Regions from separate parts of the Streptomyces sp. NPDC101178 genome, predicted to be linked through region 2. Evidence: riboswitches for the same ligand, from Rfam matches in the RefSeq annotation. Region 2 holds a riboswitch; the other holds the start of a gene.
The links. Region 2 has a riboswitch for cobalamin ahead of metE (5-methyltetrahydropteroyltriglutamate--homocysteine S-methyltransferase). Riboswitches for the same ligand answer to the same signal wherever they lie in the genome.
Positions count from the first base shown of each region.

Region 1: linked by a shared signal. The riboswitch ahead of ACIRR8_RS27655 (cobalamin biosynthesis protein) and the one ahead of metE (5-methyltetrahydropteroyltriglutamate--homocysteine S-methyltransferase) in region 2 are both predicted to bind cobalamin.

Region 1 is NZ_JBIWOZ010000011.1:54,304-58,681, reverse strand. Features, by position in the region: gene ACIRR8_RS27665 (putative cobaltochelatase) at 1-136, opposite strand, end outside; gene ACIRR8_RS27660 (cobyric acid synthase) at 133-1,776, opposite strand; gene ACIRR8_RS27655 (cobalamin biosynthesis protein) at 1,773-2,753, opposite strand; cobalamin riboswitch at 2,915-3,049, opposite strand; gene ACIRR8_RS27650 (hypothetical protein) at 3,199-3,435, opposite strand; gene ACIRR8_RS27645 (anion permease) at 3,448-4,378, opposite strand, start outside.
Region 2 is NZ_JBIWOZ010000007.1:2,476-6,853, reverse strand. Features, by position in the region: gene cobF (precorrin-6A synthase (deacetylating)) at 1-97, shown strand, start outside; gene ACIRR8_RS20480 (hypothetical protein) at 215-412, opposite strand; cobalamin riboswitch at 916-1,063, shown strand; gene metE (5-methyltetrahydropteroyltriglutamate--homocysteine S-methyltransferase) at 1,246-3,570, shown strand; gene ACIRR8_RS20470 (pyridoxal phosphate-dependent decarboxylase family protein) at 3,812-4,378, shown strand, end outside.

The sequences.
Region 1 (4,378 bases), on a different contig from region 2:
CGGCGGTGGACTTGGCGGTCCCCTTCTCACCCCGCACGAGCACACCGCCCACGGCCGGACTGACGGCATTCAGCAACAGCCCGAGCCGCAGGTCGTCCTGCCCGACGATCGCGGTGAAGGGATACGGCGTACTCACAAGGCCTCCTTGTTGGCGTGCTGTTCAGCTTCCTGCCCGATCCCGGCGGACCCGGGATCCCCCAGCCCCTCCGGCGATCGAGGAGCGGGGTCCGGGGCAGCGCCCCGGCTCTCCGACGACGCACCCACCCCCAACGGCGGCGCCCCCGGCGGCACGAAGGGCAACCCCGCAGGCGCGCCCCCCTCGATCAACCGCCACAACGCATCCGTATCCGCGTGCTCCTCCACCAGATCCCCCAGCCGATCCAGCTGCTCCTCCCGCAGCTCCCCGAAGCAGGTGTCCGGCGCAGGCACGAACCGCCGCCCCGCGGCCCGCGCCACCTCCTCCAGGAACCGCCGCCGGAACCCGTCGCTCTCCAGCGACCCGTGCCAGTGCGTCCCCCACACCGCCCCGACCCGGCACCCGTCCAGGAACGGCTCGCCGCCCCGTACGTCGGCCACCCCGTGGTGGATCTCGTACCCCTCCACCGCCTCACCGAGCGCCGAACCCACCGGCCGCGCCAGCGTCTTGGCCCGGTCGAAGCGCACGCGTACGGGAAGGACCCCCAGCCCGTCCACGACCCCCGCCCGCGACTCCACCTCGTCCTCGATCCGCTCACCGAGCACCTGGAACCCGCCGCAGATCCCCAGCACCGGCCGGCCCTCGCGCGCCCGCCGCACCAGCGCCTCCGCGAGACCGCGCTCACGCAGCCAGGCCAGCGCCTTCACCGTGCCGCGCGTGCCGGGCACGACGACCAGGTCCGCGTCGGCCAGCTCCTCGGCCCGGTCCACGAACCGCACGACGACGCCCGGTTCGGCGGCCAGCGCGTCCACGTCCGTGAAGTTGGACATCAACGGCACCGCGCAGACCGCGACCCGCAACACGTCCTCCCCGTGCGGCGGCGCCACGACCGACTCGCGCACCGCACCGCGCAGGGACACCCGCAGGCCGTCCTCCTCGTCGATGCCGAGCCCATGGGCGTAGGGCAGCACTCCGTACGTACGGCGCCCGGTCAGCCCGTGCAGCATGTCCAGCCCCGGCTCCAGCAGCGAGACATCACCCCGGAACTTGTTCACCAGATAGCCCGCGACCAGCGCCTGGTCCTCCGCGCTCAACAGCGCCGTCGTCCCGAAGAACGACGCGAAGACCCCGCCCCGGTCGATGTCCCCGACCACCAGCACCGGGAACTTCGCGGCCCGCGCGATCCCCATGTTCACGATGTCGGTCCGCCGCAGATTGATCTCCGCAGGCGAGCCCGCCCCCTCACAGATCACCGCGTCATAGGCCGACCGGAGCTGCTCCAGACAGTCCGTGACCGTCCCGAGCAGCGCCTCCTGCCGGCCGCCGTGGTACCCACGGGCGCTTATCTCGCCGACCGGCTTGCCCATCAGGACGACCTGGCTGGAGCGGTCGCTGCCGGGCTTGAGCAACACCGGGTTCATCAGCGCGGTCGGCTCGACCCGGGCGGCCTGTGCCTGCATGGCCTGCGCGCGTCCGATCTCCGCGCCCTCACGGGTCACGAAGGAGTTGAGGGACATGTTCTGCGCCTTGAACGGCGCGACCTTCACTCCCCGGCGCACCAGCCAGCGGCAGATGCCCGCCGTGACGACGCTCTTGCCCGCGTCCGAGGTCGTCCCCGCGACCAGCAGCCCACCACTCATGCCCGTCCCCGCCTCTGTCCTGCCGACAACCGTCCCGCGACCAGGCGCCCCGCGACCGACCTGCCCGCCACGCACACGCCGAGGGCCAGCACGCTCACCCGCCGCGACAGCCGCACGGCGCGCTCGATGTCGGCGCTCCGGACCTCCTGGCCCGACGCACCGTTCAGCACCGGCCGGTGTTCGACGCGCCCGGCGTACGCCAGCGTCCCGCCGAGCCGTACGCCGAGCGCTCCCGCGAACGCGGCCTCCACCGGCCCCGCGTTCGGGCTCGGATGGCGCCCCGCGTCCGCCTTCCAGGCGCGTACGGCCTCCACGGGCCGCCCGCCGGCCACCACGGCCAGCGCGGCCGTCAGCCGTGCGCCGGGCCATCCCGCCACGTCGTCCAGGCGGGCCGAGGCCCAGCCGTAACGCCGGTGGCGGGGCGACTTGTGGCCGACCATCGCGTCGAGCGTGTTCACGGCCCGGAAGCCGACGAGCCCCGGCACCCCGCCGATCGCGCCCCACACCAGCGCGCCGACGACGGCGTCCGAGGTGTTCTCCGCGACCGACTCCACGACCGCGCGGGCGATCTGCGGCCCGTCCAGGGCCTGCGGATCACGCCCGCACAGGTGCGGCAGCCGCTCCCGGGCCAGCTCCAGGTCCCCGGCGGCCAGCGCGCCTCCGATGGCGCGGGCCTCCCGGCCCAGCGACGTACCGCCGACGACCGACCAGGTGGTGGCGGCCGTCAGCGCGACGGCGAGCGCGGGACGGTTCCGTACGGCACGGGCGGCCAGCGCGGCGGCTCCCACGGCGCCTCCGGCGCAGAGCAGCGTGTGCAGCGCGCCCCGGCCCCGGTCGTCCCGCCACAGCAGGGACTCCACCCGCGCGGCCGCCCGGCCGAAACCGGCGACGGGATGGCCCCGGCGCGGGTCGCCGAGAGCCGCGTCGGCGATCAGCCCGGCGGTGGCGCCGTACGCGAAAACGCGATCGACACGCACGGTTCAACCTGCCGTGGGCAGGGGCGTTCCGGCACGAAGAGGTAGCGCGAGAGGTACCGCGAGAACCACGGGAAGAGGCACAGGATGCGGCGCACGGCGGCCGGGCATGGCTTATGTCCTCACTCAGGGTCCGCGCCCTGGTTCGACGTGACCGGCGACAAGAGTCTCCTGGCTTCCGGATCCGCAGTTCCCCCGGCCTTCCAGCCCTCGGTCAGGAGGGCCGTGACATCCGGTGTGGGGGAGTGCTCCCCGGTGACAGTGGCGGGACCGCGCCGGATTCGCACCGGCTTCCTCTTCTGTCGCCGTAAATGGCTCCGGCAGTCCACCACGCTGCGAGAACGGCCGTCAACTTGCTGTTGACCTGCGAAGGGCCGGTGTGCGCAGACGCACATCGGGCCGGACACACGGTGGTGTGTCCGGCCCGGAGGAACGCGTCGAGGTGCGGTCAGGCGACGATCAGATAGATCCCGTACGCGACCGCCGCCACGCACGCCGCGAAGGCGGCGTAGGCGCCGGTGCGCGCCAGTGCGGCCGAACCGCCGGTGGCACCGGTGGCACTGCCGGCCGGGGCCGACAGCTTGGAGAGGGCGACGATGCCCAGGGTGAAGACGCCGACCAGTGCGACGGTGACCACGAGACTGACACCGAAGACGGAGGCGAGTGCTGCCCAGTCGATTTTCATACGGATCTGTCCTTACACCGTGGCCGTGGGGCGGGGCGTGTCGTCGGAGGCCGGGGCCGGGATGGTGGTCGAGAGCTCGGCGACCGCACCGGCGGTGGGCGGCGGGGCGACCGCGGCCATGGCGGTGGTGACGACGCCCTGCGGCTCGTCGGCCGTCGCGTCGTCGGTGTCGTTGACGTTGGTGTGGTCGACCGGCTGGCGGCGCGAGGCCAGCCAGATGGCGAAGGAGCCGCCGACCAGGATGACCGCCGTGACCGCGATGCCCCAGGGACCCTGCTTGGTGAGGAACTCGGCGCCCGCGCCGACCAGGCCCGCGGCCGGGAGCGTGAGACCCCAGGCGACGAACATCCGGGTGGCGGTGGACCAGCGGACCACGCCGCCCTTGCGGCCGAGGCCCGCGCCCATCACGGCACCCGAGCAGGACTGGGTGGTGGAGAGCGAGAAGCCGAGGTGCGAGGAGGCCAGGATGACGGTCGCCGCGCTGGTCTGGGCGGCGAAGCCCTGCGGCGGCTGGAGGTCGGTCAGGCCCTTGCCCATGGTGCGGATGATGCGCCAGCCGCCGAGGTAGGTGCCGAGCGCGATGGCGATACCGGCCGAGACGATGACCCACATGGGCGGGTTGGAGCCCGGGGCCAGGACACCGCTGGTGACCAGCGCCAGCGTGATGATGCCCATCGTCTTCTGCGCGTCGTTGGTGCCGTGGGCGAGCGAGACGAGACCGGCGGAGGCGATCTGCCCGGCCCGGTAGCCCTTGGCGGTCGACTTCTGCTGGTTCGGGTCGGTGACGTTCCGGTTGATCCGGTACGTCAGCCGGGTGGCCAGCATCGCGGCGATACCGGCGACCAGCGGGGCGGCGATCGCGGGGAGCAGCACCTTGGTGACGACGGTGCCGCCGTTGATCGAGGACCAGCCGGCCGACATCACGGCGGCACCGATCAGACCG
Region 2 (4,378 bases):
CCGCGAACGGCACGGCTGGATCATGGACACCTACCTGCTGCGCCGCCGGCCTGCGGGCGCCCAGGGTGCGGAGAGCCCGGGCGGCACGGACAGCTGACGGGCCCCGGCCCGCGAGCGGGGGCCCGGACAGATGGCCGGGTGACGTGACACAGGGCGGCGGGTCGCGTGGAGGCGCGGCCGGCCGCCGCACCCCGCCGTCGTACCCGGCCCGAGGTCAGCTCCGGGACTCGTGCGCCCGGATCACTCCCAGCCCGTGACCCAGGCTCGGGCACTCGGCGGTGAGGTCGTTGCCCCGCACCAGATAGTTGTGCACGCGCCCGTCGGTGGGCCGCTCGACGGCCCGGTACAGGGTGCCGTTCACCGTGATCGTCCAGTCGTCGCCGTCCTGGGCCCACCCGACTGTCTTCTTCATATAGCGCTTCCCTCGCTCGTCGCCGCCGCGGGTCGGCGGCTGTGTATTGGCAAGAAGAACGGCCTGTGACGCTCTGTGGTTCCGGCTCGCCTACGCCATTCGGTTACATCTGGGTCACCATGCCCCCACGACCTGACCGGAAGTCAGCGAACCGGCGACGAACGGTGGAACGGGGTGCGCAGAGGGGAGCGGGGCTGCCCGGGGCCGGATCGTGCCAGGATGCCGGATCCGGTCCCGGGCAGTGATGCAGGAGCGCCCGCTCCGCGCCCCTGTACCGACCATTCGGTGCCGCCTGCCGGGGCGGATTGGTGCGGGGGTCCTCACTCTGCCCGACGTCACCCGTTCGGAGCTCATCCGGAGCCCATCCGGCGTGCACTCGGTGCCCATCCGGAACCCGTGTCTCACATCACCGTCCGAAGAGTGAACAACGGTGTGCGCCCGACGGCCGTCCGCTTAGGGTGGCCGGTGCAGCTGGTTCGCCCTGTCCGCCAGGCAGGGTGTCGTAAGAGGGAACCCGGTGGGAATCCGGGACTGCCCCGCAGCGGTGAGCGGGAACGACCGCCGTCATACGCACTGGACCCGGCCGGGTCTGGGAAGCGACGGCCAGTAGGTGTCTGCCCCCGGCAGACGTGCCCGCGAGTCCGAAGACCTGCCCGTTGCCCGCACGCGACCGTTCGTGTGCGGAGTTCCCGGTGACCTCGTGGGCGGGTCGGCGTAACCGTCAGGCGGACGGACACGGTCAACGTGTCGTGCTCCCGCCCGACTTCGTCACCCCTTCGCGTCCGCGTCCCGTCCCGGGAACAGCTGGAGACATGCTCGCGAAGGAGAGTCACGTGACAGCGAAGCCCGCAGCCGCGGCAGCACGGGCCACCGTGTACGGCTACCCCCGTCAGGGTCGGAACCGTGAACTGAAGAAGGCCATCGAGGGCTACTGGAAGGGCCGCGTCGACGCGGACACCCTCCGCAGGACCGCCGCCGAACTGCGCGGGGGAACCTGGCAGCAGCTCGCCGAGGCCGGAGTCCACGAGGTGCCGACCGGTGATTTCTCGTACTACGACCACGTCCTGGACACCAGTGTCATGGTCGGCGCCGTCCCCGAGCGGCACCGCGAGGCGGTCCAGGCGGACGCCCTCGACGGCTACTTCGCCATGGCCCGTGGCACGCAGGACGTGGCGCCGCTGGAGATGACCAAGTGGTTCGACACCAACTACCACTACCTGGTGCCCGAGTTGGGCCCGGACGCGGTGTTCACCGCCGACTCCGCCAAGCAGGTCGCCGAGTTCAGGGAAGCCCTCGCGCTCGGCCACACCCCGCGCCCGGTCCTCGTCGGTCCCGTCACCTACCTCCTGCTCGCCAAGGCGGCCCCCGGCGTCGCCGCCGGCTTCGAGCCGCTGACCCTCCTCGACCGGCTCCTGCCCGTGTACGCCGAAGTCCTCGCCGACCTCCGGGCCGCGGGCGCCGAGTGGGTGCAGCTCGACGAGCCCGCCCTCGTCCAGGACCGCACCCCGGCCGAGCTGAACGCCGCCGCCCGCGCCTACCGCGAGCTCGGCGGTCTCACCGACCGCTCCAAGCTGCTGGTCGCCTCCTACTTCGGGCGGCTCGGCGAGGCCCTGCCGGTGCTCGCCAAGTCGCCGGTGGAGGGGCTCGCGCTGGACTTCACCGAGTCGGGCGCAGGCAACCTCGCCGACCTCGCGGCGGCCGGCGGACTGCCCGGCAAGCGGCTGGTCGCGGGCGTCGTCAACGGCCGCAACATCTGGATCAACGACTACGAGAAGTCGCTCGCCACCCTCGGCACGCTCCTCGGCCTCGCGGACCACGTCGACGTCTCCGCCTCCTCCTCCCTCCTGCACGTCCCGCTGGACGCCCGGGCCGAGCAGGACATCGACCCGGAGGTCGCCCGCTGGCTCGCCTTCGCCCAGCAGAAGACCGAGGAGATCGTCGTCCTGGCGCGCGGTCTGACCGCCGGCACCGAGGCCATCACCGCCGAACTCGCCGCGAACCGGGCCGACCTGGCCTCCCGTACCGACGCCGTCATCACCCGCGACCCGGCCGTCCGGGCCCGTACGGCGGCCATCACCGACGCCGACGGCCGCCGCTCCCAGCCGTACGCCGAGCGGACCGTGGCCCAGCGCGCCCACCTCGGTCTGCCGCTGCTGCCGACCACCACTATCGGCTCGTTCCCGCAGACCACCGAACTGCGCACCGCCCGCGCCGACCTGCGGGCCGGCCGGATCGACGAGGCCGGGTACGAGGAGCGCATCAAGGACGAGATCCGCGAGGTCCTCTCCTTCCAGGAGAAGGCCGGGATCGACGTCCTGGTCCACGGCGAGCCCGAACGCAACGACATGGTGCAGTACTTCGCCGAGCAGCTCACCGGCTACCTCGCCACCCAGCACGGCTGGGTCCAGTCGTACGGCACCCGCTACGTCCGGCCGCCGGTCCTCGCCGGAGACATCTCGCGCCCCGAGCCGATGACGGTGCGCTGGACGGCGTACGCCCAGTCGCTCACCCAGCGCCCGGTCAAGGGCATGCTCACCGGCCCGGTCACCATGCTCGCCTGGTCCTTCGTCCGCGACGACCAGCCGCTCGGCGAGACCGCCCGCCAGGTGGCGCTCGCTCTGCGCGACGAGGTCGACGACCTGGAGGCGAACGGCACTTCGGTGATCCAGGTCGACGAGCCGGCGCTGCGTGAGACGCTGCCGCTGCGGGCCGCCGAGCACGCCGCGTACCTGCAATGGGCTACGGAGTCCTTCCGGCTCGCCACCTCCGGCGTGCGGCCGGACACCCAGATCCACACGCACATGTGCTACGCGGAGTTCGGCGACATCGTCCAGGCCATCGACGACCTCGACGCCGACGTCATCAGCCTGGAGGCCGCCCGCTCGCACATGCAGGTCGCCCGCGAACTGGCCACCCACGGCTACCCGCGCGAGGCCGGCCCCGGCGTCTACGACATCCACTCCCCGCGCATCCCCAGCACCGAGGAGGCAGCGGCCTTGCTGCGCAAGGGACTTGAGGCCATCCCGGCCGAGCGGCTGTGGGTGAACCCCGACTGCGGCCTGAAGACCCGCGGCTGGCCCGAGACCCGGGCCTCCCTGGAGAACCTGGTCGCCGCCGCGCGGGAGATCCGCGCGGAGCTGCCAGCCGAAGCGGCGTGATCCGGCCCGGTACGGGAGCGGCCACCGCCGCTCCCGTACCGGGGCGCGCTGCCTCGACTCGGTTCTGGAGCAGGCCGGTTCGCCAGGCCCGGACGGCCGGAGTGCGTACTTCCTCGGCGGAAGAGTTAGGTTAGCCTAACCAGCGAATCCCGGTGGTGGATCTTGCACTCCGATCGAAGGGCTTCGCCATGGAGCGTGCTCAGGGCCTGCTGTCCGCCGAACTCCGCCTGGAGCGTGCGGTATGAGTGCCGGTACGGGAGGCCTCCTCGCGGGCGGTGCCGACGGACCGGGCCACCTGCGTGCCCTCACCTCGGTCGTGCTGGACACGCTGGAGTCCGCCGCCCGTGCCCGAGGCGGGCCGCTGCCCGCCGGAGGCCCGGACGCCGTGGCCCGGCGGACCACCGCTCTGGCCGCCCCGGTACTGCCCGAGGAAGGCGTCGGCGAAGAGGCCGCGCTCACGGACCTCGTACGAGCGGTGGCCGAGGGTGCCGCCGACCCGGCCGATCCCGCGTGCGCCGCCCATCTGCACTGCCCGCCGCTGGCCGTGGCGGTCGCGGCGGAGCTGGCCGGGGCGGCGCTCAACCCGTCGATGGACTCCTGGGACCAGGCGCCCGCCGCCGGAGTGATCGAGGAGCTGACCACGGCCGCCCTGGCCCGGCTCGTCCACCCGGACGCTCCCGCACCCGACGCGCTCATCACCAGCGGCGGCACCGAGTCCAACCTGGTCGCGCTGCTCCTCGCGCGCGAACGCGCGGCGCCAGGCCTTCTGCGAGTGGTGACCGGCGCCAACGCCCACCACAGCGTCCAC